Regions from separate parts of the Arthrobacter sp. NA-172 genome, predicted to be linked through region 2. Evidence: riboswitches for the same ligand, from Rfam matches in the RefSeq annotation. Region 2 holds a riboswitch; each other region holds the start of a gene.
What was found. A riboswitch is a leader RNA that binds a small molecule or an ion and turns the genes downstream of it on or off. The one in region 2 is predicted to bind thiamine pyrophosphate.

Region 1 (5,849 bases), 1.3 Mb from region 2:
GCCCGTGCCAGCCGGCCGTCTTCTCGAAGCCCAGAGTATCGACATAGAAATTCTGAGCGATCTGCACATCACCCACCTGGAGATGGACATGCCCGACGCCGGCGCCCGACTCGTGCTGGCCGGTCACGGCAGCCTCGCTCAGGTACTGCTCAAGGTAACGCTGTGGCGGGAGGGGCAGGCTGTCCATGACGACCGATGTACCGTTCCACTCCCAACCTTCCCGGGGCTTGTCGTAGTAAAGCTCGATGCCGTTGCCCTCGGGATCGGTGAAGTAGAAGGCCTCGCTGACCAGATGGTCTGCGCTACCGACGAAGGCCTGGGGTTCGTACTGCGCGGCGGAGGCAACAGTGGCCGCGAGTGAGGATTGGTCCTGGAACAGCAAAGCCGTGTGGAACAGCCCGGCCTCGCCGCGCGAGGGGATCTGGAGTCCGGCGGCAGGGGCGAGGTGCACCAGCGGCGTACCGACACGGCCGAAGTAAAGGCCGCCATCCTGTTCGGCAACGACATCCAGCCCCAACGCCCGCTGATAGTAGTCGCTCATGAGCTTCATGTCCCCCACTTTGAGCATCACCGTGCCCATGGTGAGTTCGGCAGGAAGGAGATCCTGGCTGGATGTGGTGGTCATGTGAAACTCCCGATTCTTGTGGCGCCGCCCTTCGGCAACCTCTATATATCTAAATTACTTGAAGCTTCAATTTATTCCTAATGACCGCCGCCTGAAATGCGTCCCCTGAGCACGTGGCGCTCAGGTTTCAGGACAACCTCAAGGGACACGCGCGGATCCTTCGCGTAAACCACGACGTCGGCACTGGCGCCTTCTGTGATGGCACCGGCACCCAGCCACTCGCGGGCAGACCAGCAAGCGGCATCGAGGGCAGCGGCCGCCGGCAGGCCCGCCTGGTGCAGTTCCAGGATTTCCTGACCGATGCGGCCGTGCTTGATGACGCTGCCCGCGTCGGTCCCGGCGAATACCTGCACCCCGGCGTCGAACGCCTCGCGGACCCGCTCATACCGGCGTTCCCACAGCGAGGTCATGTGGGTGGCGTAGCGCGGGAATTTCGCCTCGGCCTGCCTCGCGATGTCCGGGAAGGTCCCGATGTTGATGAGCGTGGGGACGATCGGCACTCCTTGCTCCAGGAGTCGCGGAATATGGTGCGGCAGCAGGCCGGTGGCGTGCTCGATGCAGTCGATGCCGGCGTCGAGCATGTCATCGATGGTTTCTTCGGCGAAGCAATGAGCCGTCACCCGGGCTCCCTCGTCATGCGCGGCCGCGACGGCATCCTTGACGAAAGCTGCCGGAAAAGACGGACCGAGGTCCCCGGCCAGGCGGTCAATCCAGTCACCAACGATCTTGACCCAACCGTCTCCGGCGCGGGCCTGCTTGCGCACGGCTTCCACCAGCCCCTCGGGTTCAACCTCCTCGGCCAACCCACGGATATATCGCCCTTTCCTCGCGATGTGACGGCCCGCCCGGATGATCCGGGGCATGTCCGGCCGCCGTTGGAGCCAGCGCGTATCACTTGCGGAACCGGCGTCGCGGATCAGGAGGGTCCCGGCGTCGCGGTCTGCCGTTGCCTGCAGACGCGCAGTCTCGTCGTCGACCGCTCCGCCTACCCCTAATCCCACATGGCAGTGCGCGTCCACGAGTCCGGGCAGCACCCATCCGTCCAGCACAACGTTCGGCGGGGCGACGGGCCGGACAAACGTCAACCGTCCGTCGACGGACCACAGGCCACGCTGCTCTTCTTCCGGCCCGATGAGCACGGCACCGCTGAACTCGATGATTTCTGGCATGCATCCAGCCTAGACTTCGGCCACGTTACGGGCTCGGTCACATCTGACTGGAACACTTCGGGCTGTGATAGCTTCGTCTACGACCACACGGGGGCCCTTGCAAGGGCTGAGATCGGGCTGACGCGGCCTGCGACCGTTGAACCTGTCCGGGTAATGCCGGCGAAGGAAGTGAGCAGTCCCTTGAGCACCAAAGAAGCACAGCAAAGCCCTACCCAAAACGAAGCGGTCCCCAACGTGACCCAGTCCCTCAAGTCGCATTCCCTCGCGTTCATGGAAGACGCCGGGACGGGAATCAGGGTGCCGGTCACTGAAATCGCCTTGGAACCATCGCCCAACGGCGAGGCAAATGCGCCCTTCCGGGTGTACCGGACCGCCGGGCCCGGCAGCGATCCAGTCAGGGGCCTCGAACCATTCCGTGGCGAGTGGATCGAATCCCGTGGCGACACCGAAGTGTACGGCGGCCGCGAACGGAACCTGCTCGACGACGGCAAGTCCGCCGTACGCCGTGGCGCCGCCTCCGCAGAGTGGAAGGGCGCACAACCGGTGCCCCGCCGCGCCGTCGTCGGCAAGACAGTCACCCAGATGCACTACGCCAAGCAGGGCATGGTGACCCCCGAAATGCAGTTCGTTGCGCTCCGCGAAAACTGTGATGTTGAACTGGTCCGCAGTGAAGTCGCCGCCGGCCGGGCCATCATTCCCAACAACATCAACCACCCGGAGTCCGAGCCGATGATCATCGGCAAGGCGTTACCTGGTGAAGATCAACGCCAACATCGGCAACTCCGCCGTGACCAGTTCCATCGCTGAGGAAGTCGACAAGCTGCAGTGGGCAACGCAGTGGGGCGCGGACACCGTCATGGACCTCTCCACGGGCGACGACATCCACACGACGCGCGAGTGGATCATCCGCAACTCCCCCGTGCCGATCGGTACCGTGCCCATCTACCAGGCCCTCGAGAAGGTCAACGGCGAGGCCAACAAGCTCACGTGGGAAATCTTCCGCGATACCGTCATTGAACAGTGCGAGCAAGGCGTGGACTACATGACCATCCACGCGGGGGTGTTGCTGCGGTACGTACCGCTGACGGCGAACCGCGTGACCGGCATCGTGTCCCGCGGGGGCTCCATCATGGCTGGATGGTGCCTTGCTCATCATGAGGAGAACTTCCTCTACACGCATTTCGATGAGCTCTGCGAGATCTTCGCCAAGTACGACGTCGCGTTCTCGCTTGGCGACGGACTACGGCCAGGCGCGACGGCGGACGCCAACGACGCTGCCCAGTTCGCCGAACTCGACACGCTGGCTGAGCTCACTCAGCGGGCCTGGGAGTTTGACGTCCAGGTCATGGTCGAAGGTCCGGGCCACATTCCTTTCCACCTGGTACGGGAGAACGTGGAACGCCAGCAGGAACTCTGCAAGGGCGCCCCGTTCTACACGCTGGGCCCCTTGGTCACCGATGTGGCCCTTGGTTACGACCACATCACTTCGGCCATCGGCGCAACGGAGATTGCCCGCTATGGAACCGCGATGCTCTGCTACGTGACCCCCAAGGAGCACTTGGGTTTGCCGAACAAGGACGACGTCAAGACCGGTGTGATCACGTACAAGATCGCGGCCCACGCTGCCGACCTCGCCAAGGGTCACCCCGGAGCACATGAACGTGACGACGCGTTGTCCAAGGCCCGCTTCGAATTCCGCTGGCGTGACCAGTTCGCGCTGTCACTGGATCCGGTGACCGCAGAGTCCTTCCATGATGAGACGCTTCCGGCAGAACCCGCCAAGACCGCGCATTTCTGCTCGATGTGCGGGCCGAAATTCTGCTCCATGCGTATCAGCCAGGACATCCGTGACGAGTACGGTTCGGCGGATTCCCAAGCAGCTATCGCAGAAATGTACAGCGGCATGCGTGAGAAGAGCGAGGAATTCCTGGCTTCCGGCGGCAAGGTGTACCTTCCGGAGCTGGAGGTTCCCGCAGGCAAATCAGCAGCGAAATCAGGAAGCCTGAGCTGATCAGGAAGCTTGGACTGATCCGGCGCGGCTGACATCCGCAATGAAGGAGCGGATCATCCGGTCTCCTTCAACTGAGTCATGAGGCCGGTGTCCTCCTGCCGCGACGCGGTGGAGGGCACCGGTGTCCTGCAAATAGGCCGCGATTTCTTCGTAGAGGGGTTCCCAGCCGCCGGTCAGGACAAGCGTTGGAACGCCCGGCACAAAGTGGAGGGGCGCTTCCCACGGCGGAGCCTGCAACCGCAGCCGCCGAGCGGTGCGCCGGGCCTCAGGGGTAGTGAGGACTGCCGCCTCCGAGGAAAACGCCCGGCGGACGAATTCACGCTGGTAATCCTCGTCGCTGAGCTCGTGCCGGACCTGGAACAGTGGCTCCATCAGCGCCCGGTAGGCGGCGGTGGCCGGAAGTTCCGCAGTCAAGGAAAGGCAGCCGGGTTCCACGAGCACAAGGGAGCGGACCAGATCCGGCCTCTGCACGGCAGCCAACATGGCGGAAATCGCACCTTGGGAGTGCGCCACAATGTGGCCGCCAGGGGCTGCGCCGCGAGCTGTTGGATCCGCATGCGCACCGAGACACTCCAGCACGATGTCCACGTCGGCGGCGACATTGGAATCCAAGGGCTCGGCCTGCGCGTCAAAACCGTGGCGTTTCAGGAAGAGCGCGTCATAGTTCAACGCCATGCCATGTTGCTTCGGCCAGGCGGCAGCGCCGAATGTGCCTGCTCCATGGACGAACACAACGCGCTGTTTTTGCATCCCCCAAGCCTATGGCACCCGGCTGACATCCCAACTAACTGCCAGTCAGTTGGGTGGAACGTCTACTTGCCGAGGAACTTGTCGAAGCCCTTGGGCAGGTTCAGCTGCGAGGGATCGAAGTCGCCGCCGGGCTGACCGAAGGCCGCACCCGTCGAGACAGAGTTCGCCCGCTTTTTCTCGGCGTCGCGCAGTTCCTGGGCAGCCTTGGCCGGGTTGCCGGAACGGGCCTTCTTCTTCGGCGCATTCTTTGCGGCCTTGCGGGCAGCCCCGCCGAGGCCGGGCATACCCGGCATCCCGGGCATCCCGCCGCCCTGCGCCAGCTTCTTCATCATCTTCTGGGCCTGCGCGAAGCGCTCCAGGAGGCCGTTGACCTCGGAGACGTGGACGCCCGAGCCACGGGCGATGCGGGCCCGGCGGGAACCGTTGATGATCTTCGGTGCCACGCGCTCGTGCGGGGTCATGGAGCGGACAATCGCCTCAACCCGGTCGATCTCGCGCTCGTCGAACTGCTCCAGCTGCTGACGGATGTTCTGCGCACCCGGCATCATCATCAGCATTTTCTTCATGGAGCCCATGTTGCGGATCTGCTGCATCTGGGCGAGGAAGTCGTCCAGGGTGAAGTCTTCCTGGTCGGCGAACTTCTTCGCCATCCGGGCAGCTTCGTCCTTGTCCCAGTTCTTCTCAGCCTGCTCGATCAGCGTCAGGACGTCACCCATGTCAAGGATGCGCGAAGCCATACGGTCCGGGTGGAACAGCTCGAAGTCGTCGAGGCCTTCGCCCGTGGACGCGAACATGACCGGCTTTCCGGTGACGGACGCGACCGAAAGGGCCGCGCCGCCGCGGGCATCGCCGTCGAGCTTCGAGAGCACGACGCCGGTGAAGTTGACGCCCTCGTCGAACGCAACCGCCGTGTTCACGGCGTCCTGGCCGATCATGGAGTCGATCACAAACAGTACTTCGTTCGGGATGATCGCCTGGCGGATGCGGCGTGCCCTGGTCCATCATTTCGGCGTCGACGCCGAGGCGGCCCGCGGTGTCCACGATCACGACGTCGTGCAGCTTCTGGCGCGCTTCATCGACGCCGCCACGTGCGACGGCGATCGGATCGCCCGTGGGGACGTCCATGTCCGAGGTGGTGCCGGGATGCGGCGCGTAGACGGGGACGCCGGCGCGTTCACCGACGATCTGGAGCTGCGTCACCGCGTTGGGACGCTGAAGGTCGGCTGCAACGAGTACGGGGCTATGGCCCTGGGCTTTGAGCCACTTCGCCAGCTTGCCGGCGAGGGTGGTCTTA
Region 2 (5,849 bases):
TCGCGGAGAAGGTGACCTACATGTTCGGCAGTCGGTTGCGTCATGACCAATAAATATCACAAATGATCTATTTGAATCCATTTTTGGTGTGCAACACGCCGTATTTGCCGAATAATAGTCGTTTTGCGCATAAATTTCAGAGACAGTACCTCGTGAATTGGAACCATCCCTGGGCCTGCAGAATTCCCAGCGTGCGGAACACGGAGCCTCGCCAATCATTGACATGACCACAGCTGCTGGGGAAGGCTCAGCCGAATGACAGCAAGCGGGTTCGCCAACTACGCGCCCAGGGCGCCCATGGAGCTGCGAGCATCCACCGCTTGAAGCTGACGTCCGCCCGGCCGCGCACTTGGACATCGAGCGCATCCGTGACATGGAGGCAAAAGCGGGCCGCACCATTCCTGAGGCTAGAACGCTGGCAGCAGCCATCGGCGACGACACCCGCCTGGTGGTGGTCGCCGTCGTACGCAGAGCGGTTGCGGTCAGATCGGACGGCGAGGAAGATGTTCTCGGCTGGGGCAAGACCCATTTCTGGGACTATGCCGACGGCTCCGCCCCGAGTGGCCACTATCTGGGCGGCCTCAGCGTTCGGCCCGATTGGCGACGCCACGGCATCGGCACTATTCTGACCCAAGCCAGGCTGGACTGGATTTGGCGGCGCGCGTCGGAAGCCTGGTACGTGGTCGACGCTTCCAACCTCGCGTCAATCGATCTGCATCGTGGGTGGGGGTTCAGGGAAGTAGCCAGAGCGCCGAGCTTTCACACCACAAAGTTCGACGGCGGCGAGGGCGCCCTTATGCGGGCACCCCGCCCCGGAACGGCGACTTATTAGTTGGCCTGCTTCAGCCAGACGAAGTGCCACGTCCCCGCCCATTGGGCCGCGAGCACGGCCGCGACGGCGATGAACACCCCGCCGGCCAGAACCCAGACGTCCAGCCGGCTGTACGTGGATTCGCGGGCCCAAGTCCGCCTGCCGCGGCCGAATCCACGAGCCTCCATGGTCACGGCCAGACGGGAAGCCCGTCGGATCGCCTGCACCAGCAGGCCGAAGCTTTGGCCCAGCATCGCCCTAAACCGTTGAGCGGGGCTCCCGTGTGAGCCAACTCCCCGCGCCCGCCGCGCCATGCCGATAGTCTGCCACTCCTCCGCCATGAGCCCCACGAGTCGCAGCGCGGCCAAAGTGCCCAGGACAAAACGGTGCGGCAGTTTCGCTTTCTGCGCCAAGGCATCGGCGAGGTCGGTCGGGTCCGTGCAGCTCATCAGCAGGATGGCCGGCATGGCGATCGCAAGGCCACGCAGCATGAAACCTAGCCCTAACTGCAGCGAGCCTTCGCTGATAGACCAGATCCCGACGTCAAACAGTACCCTGCCGCTGTGCGCAGAGAGGATCGCCGTACTCCAGCCACCAAGTGCCGCCGCGATAATCAAGGGCCAGCCGCGCTGCCACACCAAACGCAGAGTCAGTCCCGCGAGGGGAAACAAGGCCAGCTCGCCGAGGAGCGCCGTCGAAGCGGACACCCAGTCAATGGACAGGGCCAGCACCAGGGTGATCAGGAAGACGGACGCAAACTTGGCCAGCGGATTCGCCCGCGTGAGGAGCGCGTGATTGCCACTCAGGGTCACTGCATTCCTCATGCCGCACCCGCCTCCTGACGCGCGCTGCCTTGAATCGCAGGCTCGAACCGCATCTCGGTTCCGCCCAGCACGGAGCTGAACTCCCTGTCGTGAGTCACCGAAACCACGGAAGTACCGGCGTCGAGCAATTCGGACAAGAATGACGCCAGCTCGGCCCACGTGTTGGCATCCTGTCCGAAGGTCGGTTCGTCCAGCACCAGCACGCGCGGATGCGCGGCAAGCACGGTGGCCACGGACAGCCGTCGCTTCTCGCCGCCGGAGAGCGTGTACGGATTGGCGTCCACCAAATGGCTCAGGCGCAGCCGTTCCAGCAACTCGTCCACACGCTCCTCGCCGTGGCCGAGGTGCTTGGGGCCGAACATGAGCTCGTCCAGCACCCGGCCCGTCACGAATTGGTGCTCCGGCTCCTGGAAGACGGTCCCGATACGCGAGATCAGCTGTTCGGCCTTCCAAGTGAAGGGATCGACGCCGACGCCCGCGTGAAGTCCGACGGCGGCAGTCACCGAGCCGGAGACCGGCGCCAACAGTCCGGCAAGGGTCAGGGCGAACGTGGATTTTCCGGCGCCATTGGGACCCGTGATCGTCAGTGCCTGCCCCGCAAGCACTTCGGCGTCGAGTCCGGTTTGCACGGGGATAGGGGGGACCGTTTTGAGCCCGCGACGGCGCGCCCGTTCGCGGGAGACTGCCAGATCCTGGGTGGCGAGCAGCAGCTCTCCCCCGACTGCCGATCCGACTGCCGATCCGTCCGCCGCCCGGGAACGTGGCCGGGTGGCGGGCACATAGGCGGGAACCCACACGCCTGCAGCAGTGAGCATGTCCCTTGCTTGCGTCAGTACGGTCTCCGGATCGCCGTCCAGGAGCACAGCGGGCGTCGAGCCACCCTCGGCGGAACTGCCCGGCTGCAGGACCACGATCCGGTCCACGAGGTCTTTCCATACCGAGACCCGGTGCTCAACTACAACGAGCGTGGCTCCGGTTTTGTCCAAGCAGCGTCCCACGGCGTCGCGGACCTCCAGCACCCCGGCGGGGTCCAGGTTGGCGGTGGGCTCATCCAGGAGGACCAAGCCCGGCCGCATCGCCAGGATGCCGGCAAGCGCGAGGCGTTGCTTCTGCCCGCCGGACAGGGCCGACGTCGGGTGGTCGAGCGCGAAGCCGCCGCCTGCGCTGGTCCTCAGCCCGACGTCGTCGAGCGCTTCGTGGACCCTCGTCCAGATCTCCTCCCGCGGCACGCAAAGATTCTCGGCGCCGAAGGCGACATCATCGCCCAGCCGCGAGAGCACCACCTGGGTCTCGGGGTCCTGCTGCATGAGTCCCGCACGGCCCCGTCGGGAACGAGGCGAAGCGCCGTCCACCAGCAAACTGCCGGTCTCGTCGGCGTCGTCCCCCTCCTCGCCCAACACCCCCGCGAGGGCATGCAAAAGTGTCGACTTGCCCGCGCCCGATGGGCCGAGCAGCAACACCCGTTCACCGGGACGGATGTCCAACTCCAAGCCTTGGATGGCCTGTGTAGTGCGGCCGGCATGCCGCCAGCCCCATCCTTGGGCCGTGACAGCGGCCGGCCGCACGCCGGCATGGGAACTGGGCATTAGGAGAAGACGGGCTCCGAAGCGGCCTTACGGGACGCGAACGAGCCCAACACACCGGTTTTGGCGAGGCCGCGGGTGGCGATCCACGCCAGCGCGCCGGCAATGACGGCACCGGAAATCGTGCAGAACACAATGTAGGCCAGCTTGTCACCGGCTTCCCAGGCGATGTTCCAGCCCCACGGCAGGAAGGAATCGTTGAGCCCGCAGAACAGACCTGCACCGGCCCCGGCCAGCAGGGACACCGGCAGGTTGAACTTCTTGTACATGAATGCGAGGAAGATGAGTTCCGCGCCGAGTCCCTGGAGCAGTCCGGACATCAGCACCGTGGTGCCGTACTGGTTACCCATGATGAGCTCGCTGACGGCGGCAACGGTTTCGCAGAAAATCGCGGCACCGGGCTTGCGGACAATGAGCATGCCCAGAACAGCCGGGATCATCCAGCCGCCGGCGATCAGGCCGCCGAGAGGCGGGTAGGTAGCGGTCGCGGGCGTGACGACCAATGCCATCTGGTCCCAAGCCCAGAAGATCACGCCGCCGGCGATGGCGACCAGAGCCGCCACCACGATGTCCACCACGCGCCAGTTGTAACCGGGCTTGGTGAGGGCCGCCTTTGCAGAAATACCAGTCATTTTGTCCTCCTGAGGAACAGGAGGGGAAAGTGTTTCCGGTTTTCCTTCGAGCGGCTTGCGCCTCCGGTTCCGGACACTATGAGAACTCGACTCCCTTGCGCCGGTACTAGCCGGATCAGGTTCGAGGGTCTGCGGCTGTCCGCACTCTCAGCGCCCGTCCTCCGTGCCGCATTGCTGCAAGCCCGACGGCGGCGCTCCCCTGTCGTTATCAATCCACCCTTTTGGGCGTGGTTCAGTTTACACCTTGGCGGGGTTGCGGGCGCTTTGTTTGCGCGCGCTGAGCGGTCACAAAGGACGGAGAGCGACACATTCTGCTGGATCATTCGCCGTCCGAGCGCGAGCCGGCCTGAGGTGGCGCGGGCAAGTGGCGAAACTGGGAGAATGATCAAGCAGAATCGAACGCGCGGCATCCCCAGCTCCGCGGGCGGGCAGCAAGCGGGCGGCAGGCGGGCAAAGGAGCGGTCTTGACAGGCATTGGCGAAGCGAACACCACGGTGGCCGAACCTAGGCTCGCGGCGAGCGTGATCCTGATCCGCGATGCCGCACATCCCCCGGATCCTGTAGATCCCGCAGATCCAGCGGCTCTGGCAGGACCAGCACATCCCGCGGCTCTGGCAGGACCAGCACATCCCGCGGCTCTGGCAGGACCAGCACATCCCGCGGATCTGGCAGGACCAGCACATCCCGCAGGACCAGCACATCCCGCGGGCCGCGGGCTGGAGGTGTTCGTGCAGCATCGAGTGTCCACCATGGATTTTGCCGCGGGCATGGTGGTCTTCCCCGGCGGACGCGTGGACCAAGCGGACAGCGCCGGCTGGGACTTCACGGACGACATCGTCGAGCAGCATGCCGCCGCGTGGCACCGGAGCAGTATTGCCGCCGAGCCCTCGTTAGCCCGGCACAACGCCGGCCGGGTGCTCGCGGCCGCGCAACGCGAGGTGTTCGAAGAGGCCGGGCTGAAGCTCGACGCAGCCACCCTCCGCCCGTGGGCCAACTGGGTCACCCCGGAGGACCAGCCCAAGCGCTTCGACACATACTTCTACGTTGCCTGCCCGGCTTCGGGTGCAGAGCCACAGCACCAGACAACGGAAGCGTCGTCGTCTCAGTGGATGCCGGTCCGCGGAATCCTTGACGCCGAGGCCGCAGGGACTCTCAAGCTCATGCCGCCCACCCTGGCGCTGCTGGACGAACTTCTGACTCTCGGCGCGGTGGAGGCGGTCCTGGCCGAAAGGCGCGACATCGTTCCGGTGCGCCCGAAGCCCGGAGCCCTGGAGGAGTTCTTCCGGCTCAGGCGCCAACCCCCATCCGTGGCTCCCTAAAGGCCCCGTTGGGCGCTGAAACGGCCGGTGGGTTGCAATCGATAAAGTCGGGTTAGGCTGGGGTCGGTCCTGTTTCCTCCCGCAAGGAGTCCCGCAATGAACCTCGTCTTCAAACTGCTCGGTGCCGGTGTAGGCATCGGCGCTGGCATTGTCGGTAGCAAGATCGTCAACGCAGTGTGGGAAAAGACCACGGGCAACAAGCCTCCCAAGGGCCACGACGATATGGAAGCAAGCCTGCGTTCGGCCCTGACTTTTGCCTTGATTTCATCGACTGTCAGCGCCGTCATCCAGGTCCTCGCTGGCCGCAGCACTCAGCGCGCGATCTCGCGCTTCAACAAGACCCCGGAAGTCGTCTAGCGCGGCTCGCCGCCACCCCCGGCGGGGGCTCCGTTCCGGAAGTCGTCTAGCGCGGCTCGCCGCCACCCCCGGCGGGGGCTCCGTTCCGGAAGTCGTCTAGCGCGGCTCGCCGCCACCCCCGGCGGGGGGCGACGCGGGGCGGGCCTCTTCAGCCTTCTCGGCGGCCCGCTCACCGGCCGCCCGCAGCACCACAGCCTCGAGTTCGTCCGCGCTGAGAAATTCGGGGTGGAGGTGCTTGGTCCTGTATCCCGCGCGGCCCACCATGTGGGCCGACACAGGCACGGTCAGCAGCTGGAAAATCCACGCGACCAAGAGAACGGGCC
Region 3 (5,849 bases), 1.4 Mb from region 2:
ACCACGGAGGTCTTCGAGGATCTCAGCCGTAACCTTGACCTTGGCCAGATCCGCAGCGGCGGAGGTGACCTTGTCACCGTCTACCAGGAGCAGTGCGGGCAGCTCAAGGGTGCTGCCGGCTCCACCGGGGACGCGGTTCAGGGTTACGTAGTCTCCAACGGAAACCTTTTCTTGGCGGCCGCCTGCGCGGACAATCGCGTACACCACTTGGGCACTCACTTCTCTCGACGTTTATTACTAAATTTGCGTGCGGAACCCCGATCCGAAAACGGTCCTGGTTCACGCTGTGCCTCAACGCCGTGGACTCCGGTACGGAGTCCATGAGTCGTCCCACGAACAGTTCCAAATGAATGGTTCCTAGGGGCATAACCCAAGTGTTGGCGTAAGCACCGAAGATCTAGATTACGCTAGTTTCGCCCTCGGCTGCAAATGAGGCCAGGTCCGGAGGCTGCCACGTGATGGCTGCCACAGACTGGCTATGCCGCCGTCCGGTACCGTGCCCATATAGCTTACCCTGCTCACCGGGAAAAGTACGGATGGCCACCACGACACGCAGCAGAGTCTCTCGAACCCAGCCTCCGGGCCCCTTTTCGCAACCGAGGCCCCGGTTCAGCCGTGGAGCCGCGGAGCATCGAAGAACGCCGTCTCGTAGCGGCAAGACTGGGAGAACGCCACCATCATCGCGGTGCGCTCCGCAGGTGAAGCCGCCCGCCCAGCCGCATCTGTAATGTTGATCGCCGTGCGTGTGGCCTCGGCGAATTCCCCGTCCGCATAAGTCCGCAGCCAGTCCGAGTAAGCATGTCCTGCCGGGGATCCCGCCTGCACGAAGCCTTGGTGGAGCCGCTGGCCCACCTCGGCGTACAACCAGTAGCACGGCAGCACCGCAGCCAGCAGCACGGCGTAGCTGCCCGACGCCGATGCAGCCAACAGGTGGTCCACGTAGGCCTTGGTAACGGGGCCAAGTTCTCCGTTTGCCTGGCGTCCGCTGAGCCAGTTCCGATGGAGTTCGGACTCGACTTCAAGGCACATTCGTGCGCCGCGGGCCCAGAACAGCTGTTCGTCTTCGCTGGGCGCAAGGGCGCTTGCCCTGGCCAGGACGCGCGAATACCCGTTGAGATAGAGGGCATCCTGTGCCAAGTAGTAGGTGAACTGCTCCTCGCTGAGTTCACCGGACTGGAGGTCCTGGATGAATTCCAAGCCGTAGATGGCCTCGAGCTCCTTCTGTGCACCGTCCCACATCCGGGCTGCAAAATCCCCCGGTTGAAGGGCTTGCTGAAGCTCGTGGAAGTGGTGGATCGGCCCGTTACCCTTCCCCACTTCCAGCGTGCCGGACTGGGCGAGCGCTTCCTGAAGCCAGGGCTTGACCAGACGAAGGGCGGATTCCCAGTCGCCAAGCCGCGCCTTGGCCGTTGCAATCGCTGATGACAGGGAACACCCCGTGCCGTGGCTGTTGCGGGTTTCCACCCGGTCACCGGCAAATTCCACCACGTCCTGGCTCAGGAGTCCGACCGTATTGACCAAGGCATCGGGGCAGCCGGCTCCCTGCAGATGGCCGCCCTTCACCAGCACGGTGTTTCCGCAGGCGGCAGCAAGACGCTTGCCTTGTTCCAACGCCGCGGCCCAGTCCGTTGCCTCTGATTCGCCGAGCAGCATGGCCAGTTCCGGAAGATTTGGAGTGACCAGGTCAGCGAGGGGCAGCAGTGCCCGTAGCGCGGCTTCAGCGGATTCAGCAAGGAGCCGATCACCACTGGTGGCAATCATCACTGGGTCCAGGACCACGACGGCGGGGCGCACCTCCTCCAGCCAGCGGCGGACTTCGTCGATGACCGCGACGTCCCCGAGCATGCCGATCTTGACGGCGTCCACCGTGATGTCATCGCTAATGGCCCTGAGTTGCTGACGCAGGAACTCCACGGGGGGCACATGAACTGCGGTGACACCCTGCGTGTTCTGTGCCGTGAGCGCCGTGATCACGGCCATTCCATAGCCGCCGTTGGCCGCAATGCTCTTGAGGTCAGCCTGTATCCCGGCGCCGCCTGAGGGATCGGAACCGGCAATGCTGAGGACCCTGGGAAGTGGCCGATGAGTGGCATTGAGGGGGTAGACAGCCGAATGCACTGAATCAGTCATACGAGACATCCCTTCGCCGGTGCTAACCGGACAGGTTCAACGGGTCTGGTCTCAGCCGGCTTGGTGCGCGGCACCCCGTGTCAGTCCCTCAGCTTAACCCGGATCACAACTCGCCCGGCAATAATGACCGGCGAAATAGCCGCCGGAATAGTCCGCGTCAAAGTCCAGTGAACCGGCCGGGAACGCCGAAGCCCCGGCCGCCTCCACAAGTGTGGAAGCAGCCGGGGCTCCTGACATGAACTGATTCTAGAGTTCGGACTTCGGCACGCCGACACCGAGGATGATCGGTTCAGCCGCGGCAGCCGATTTAGCCGGAACCGACGCAGGCGCCTTGGCCTCGTGGGCGGACCCACCGGACACGGCCGTGACAACCTCGTGGTGCTCCACATCGGTGGCGTTGGCGGCACCCTGCGCCCGGCTGGCACTACGGTTCCGGCGGCCCCTGCGTCCACGCGAGGCCTGCTCTGGGGATTCCCCCACCGATGCGGTGGCAGAGTCCCTGGTAGGCGCTAGCGTCGCCGTCGTTCCGGTACTAGTCGTGCCGGTACTAGTCGTTTCGGTGTCAGACGCCTCGCCGAGGCCTGCAAACGCCTGTGCCAACAGATCCAAGCTCATGGCGGGCGAGCCGCTCACCGGCTCTTCTTCGTGGTGGACGAAAGGCAACGCCACTTCCTCGCCACCAAATCGCAACACCGGCTTCGAGCGCTGCTCGCCACTTGCCGGAGCCTGAACGGGAACTGTCCCGGCTACGGCAGCCTCGGCTGCAGCGGCCTCTGCCAGGGTTTCCGCGGCGTGGTGCAACTCGTCGTCGTGCAGGTGCGCAGCGTGGGCCGCCGCCGCGATGGTGGCCAGCGCAGCGCGGGTGGCAGCCTGACGGTTGGGATCCGAAGACTCATTGTGGACCGGCGCCGGAGGGGTCACCGGGAGCTTCCTGGGTCCCCTGGCCTGTGCCCCTGCCCCGGCGGCGCTTGCGCTGCTCCGGGCGGACGGCCGGCTGTGACTCCGTGCGCGGGTGATGGTGTTCAGCGGCCACCACGTTGGCCCGGCGGTGTTCCACCGGCTCGTCGTGGGTGACGATTCCGCGTCCTGCGCAGGTTTCGCACTGCTCGCCGAAGACCTCGAGCAGGCCGGTGCCCATGCGCTTGCGGGTCATCTGGACCAAACCAAGCGAAGTCACTTCGGCAACCTGGTGCTTGGTACGATCACGGCCGAGGCACTCGACCATGCGTCGCAGAACGAGGTCGCGGTTGGATTCCAGGACCATGTCGATAAAGTCGATGACGATGATTCCGCCGATGTCGCGCAAGCGCAGCTGACGGACTACTTCTTCGGCAGCTTCGAGGTTGTTCTTGGTGACGGTTTCCTCGAGGTTGCCACCGCTGCCGGTGAACTTGCCGGTGTTGACGTCAACAACCGTCATGGCCTCAGTGCGGTCGATCACGAGTGAACCACCGGAAGGCAGGAAGACCTTGCGCTCCAATGCCTTGTGGATCTGTTCGTCCACGCGCCAGGCCGAGAAGATGTCCTGGTCCGAGGTCCACTTTTCGAGGCGACCCACCAGGTCCGGCGCCACATACGTGACGTAGGCCTCAATGGTGTCCCAAGCTTCATCGCCCGAGACGATCAGCTTGGAGAAGTCCTCGTTGAAGACGTCGCGGACAACCTTGATGGTGAGGTCCGGTTCGCCGTAGAGCAGTTCCGGGGCGAGGATCTTCGTGGAAGTGGACTGGCTTTCAATACCTTCCCACTGTGCACGCAGGCGGTTGATATCGTGCGTCAGTTCTTCTTCGGAAGCACCCTCAGCCGCTGTGCGGACAATAACGCCAGCGTTCTCCGGGAGGCGATCCTTGAGGATCCGCTTCAGGCGGTTGCGCTCGACGTCGGGCAGCTTGCGGGAGATGCCGGTCATCGAACCGCCGGGAACGTACACGAGGTAACGTCCTGGGAGCGAAATCTGGCTGGTCAGGCGAGCACCCTTGTGGCCGACGGGGTCCTTGGTGACCTGCACCAGCACGGAATCGCCCGACTTCAGGGCATTTTCGATGCGACGCGGCTTGCCTTCAAGGGTGACGGCATCCCAGTTGACTTCGCCGGCGTACAGCACTGCGTTGCGGCCGCGTCCGATATCGACGAACGCAGCTTCCATGGACGGCAGCACGTTCTGGACCTTGCCCAGATAGACATTGCCGATCAGGGAATCCTGCTGCGTCTTGGACACGAAGTGCTCCGCGAGCACGCCGTCTTCCAGGACACCGATCTGGATCCTGTCGTCGCGCTGGCGAACGATCATCTGACGGTCCACAGACTCACGGCGTGCCAGGAATTCGGCTTCGGTGATGACCTGGCGACGGCGACCGGTTTCCCGGGACTCGCGGCGTCGCTGCTTCTTCGCTTCAAGGCGCGTCGAGCCCTTGACGCTGGTTACGCGGTCCGAGCTGCTGGTGGACTCGACGTGTGCGCGGGGAGCGCGGACACGGGTCACCGTGTTGGGGGGATCATCGTCTCCGCCGCCCGTCAATTCCAGGTCCTGGTCGCCACGGCGGCGTCGCCGGCGACGACGTGAGGTGACGAATTCCTCGAGGGCTTCCTCTTGGCCTGCTTCTGCCTCGTCCTCGGACTCGGCAGACGATTCTTCTCCCGCGGCTTCATCGCGCTCGTTCCCCCGGCGTCCACGACGCCCACGGCTGCGACGCCGACGGCGGCTGCCGGCTTCGTCCAGTTCGTTGTCCTCGGAAACCTCTTCAGCGTCAGCCTGCGGTTCCTCTTCGACGACGGGCGGCCTGACAACTGCGCTCAGGTCCGGTGCCTGGAAGATCATGGACGTGACGGACGAAGGTTCCAGGAACAGCGAAGCGATCGGGCTTGCGGCTTCCGCCTCGGCGGCCGGCTCGACAGCTTCCGTCTCGACGGCGGGCTCCCCGGGCGCAATCTCCGCAGCCGGCGGCTCCTCGGCCGCACCTTCGGCAGGCGGTGTTTCAACCGGGGCTTCCTCGGCGACGGGCTCGGCGCTCTTTACTTTCGTCGTACGACGGCGGCGGACCGGCTTTTCAGGGGCCGCTTCGGTCTCCGCCACAACTTCAGGCTCGACGACGGCGGCAGCCTCAGCTACCGCGCCACCCTCCGTCGAGGCTTCTCCATCGAAACCTGGCAACGGCTCGGGAGTTTCGACCTTCTTGCGGGCCCTGCCACGCCGGACAGGAGCCTTGGCATCTGTTTCAGCAACAGGCTCGGCTTCTGCAACAGGCTCGGCGGCCGCCGCGACAGCTCCGGCGTCGGGCGTTTCTTCTGCTGCGACCGGCTTCGGGGCCGCCTTGCGGCGGGTGCGCGTGACCTTCTTGGGCGCTTCAGCGGTGTCAGCGGACGCCGCATCTTCGGTGGCGACTACAACTTGCTCGTTATCCATATGTGGCAACACTCCTGCCCTTGCGCAACCGCCACATCCGGTGCCCAGAGGGGCAATATTGTCAAAACCCGCAGGCGTTGACAGAAGTCAATAGTGGTCTTTCCGGTTCGCACCAGCATGGGGGTGCGGCATCCACGGAAAGCCGGCTTTGCTCCAAACCCGTTGTTTCTACAGCTACAACCAGGTGCCGTCCATTGTCACTGCGGGCTTACCGGGGATCTTTGAATCCTGGGCATGCCCTGCTGGTGATTGGCGGTCTTGGGAACAAGATACCGGACCGGATTCCGCATGTGGATCGGCTTCCGGCCATGTTCAT

Region 1: linked by a shared signal. The riboswitch ahead of thiC (phosphomethylpyrimidine synthase ThiC) and the one ahead of ACF0H6_RS10105 (ECF transporter S component) in region 2 are both predicted to bind thiamine pyrophosphate.
Region 3: linked by a shared signal. The riboswitch ahead of thiD (bifunctional hydroxymethylpyrimidine kinase/phosphomethylpyrimidine kinase) and the one ahead of ACF0H6_RS10105 (ECF transporter S component) in region 2 are both predicted to bind thiamine pyrophosphate.

What each region holds. Positions count from the first base shown of each region.
Region 1 is NZ_JBINOT010000001.1:768,683-774,531, forward strand. Features, by position in the region: gene ACF0H6_RS03905 (VOC family protein) at 1-625, opposite strand, end outside; gene ACF0H6_RS03910 (amidohydrolase family protein) at 703-1,794, opposite strand; TPP riboswitch at 1,872-1,979, shown strand; partial or broken gene thiC (phosphomethylpyrimidine synthase ThiC) at 1,975-3,805, shown strand; gene ACF0H6_RS03920 (alpha/beta hydrolase) at 3,806-4,555, opposite strand; partial or broken gene ffh (signal recognition particle protein) at 4,618-5,849, opposite strand, start outside.
Region 2 is NZ_JBINOT010000001.1:2,035,497-2,041,345, forward strand. Features, by position in the region: gene ACF0H6_RS10085 (UDP-N-acetylglucosamine 1-carboxyvinyltransferase) at 1-44, opposite strand, end outside; gene ACF0H6_RS10090 (GNAT family N-acetyltransferase) at 374-832, shown strand; gene ACF0H6_RS10095 (energy-coupling factor transporter transmembrane component T family protein) at 829-1,635, opposite strand; gene ACF0H6_RS10100 (ABC transporter ATP-binding protein) at 1,632-3,221, opposite strand; gene ACF0H6_RS10105 (ECF transporter S component) at 3,221-3,850, opposite strand; TPP riboswitch at 3,925-4,061, opposite strand; gene ACF0H6_RS10110 (NUDIX hydrolase) at 4,315-5,169, shown strand; gene ACF0H6_RS10115 (DUF4235 domain-containing protein) at 5,266-5,526, shown strand; gene mnhG (monovalent cation/H(+) antiporter subunit G) at 5,623-5,849, opposite strand, start outside.
Region 3 is NZ_JBINOT010000001.1:669,994-675,842, forward strand. Features, by position in the region: gene rplU (50S ribosomal protein L21) at 1-207, opposite strand, end outside; gene thiD (bifunctional hydroxymethylpyrimidine kinase/phosphomethylpyrimidine kinase) at 610-2,130, opposite strand; TPP riboswitch at 2,122-2,218, opposite strand; gene ACF0H6_RS03390 (hypothetical protein) at 2,224-2,367, opposite strand; gene ACF0H6_RS03395 (hypothetical protein) at 2,377-3,051, opposite strand; gene ACF0H6_RS03400 (Rne/Rng family ribonuclease) at 3,023-5,533, opposite strand.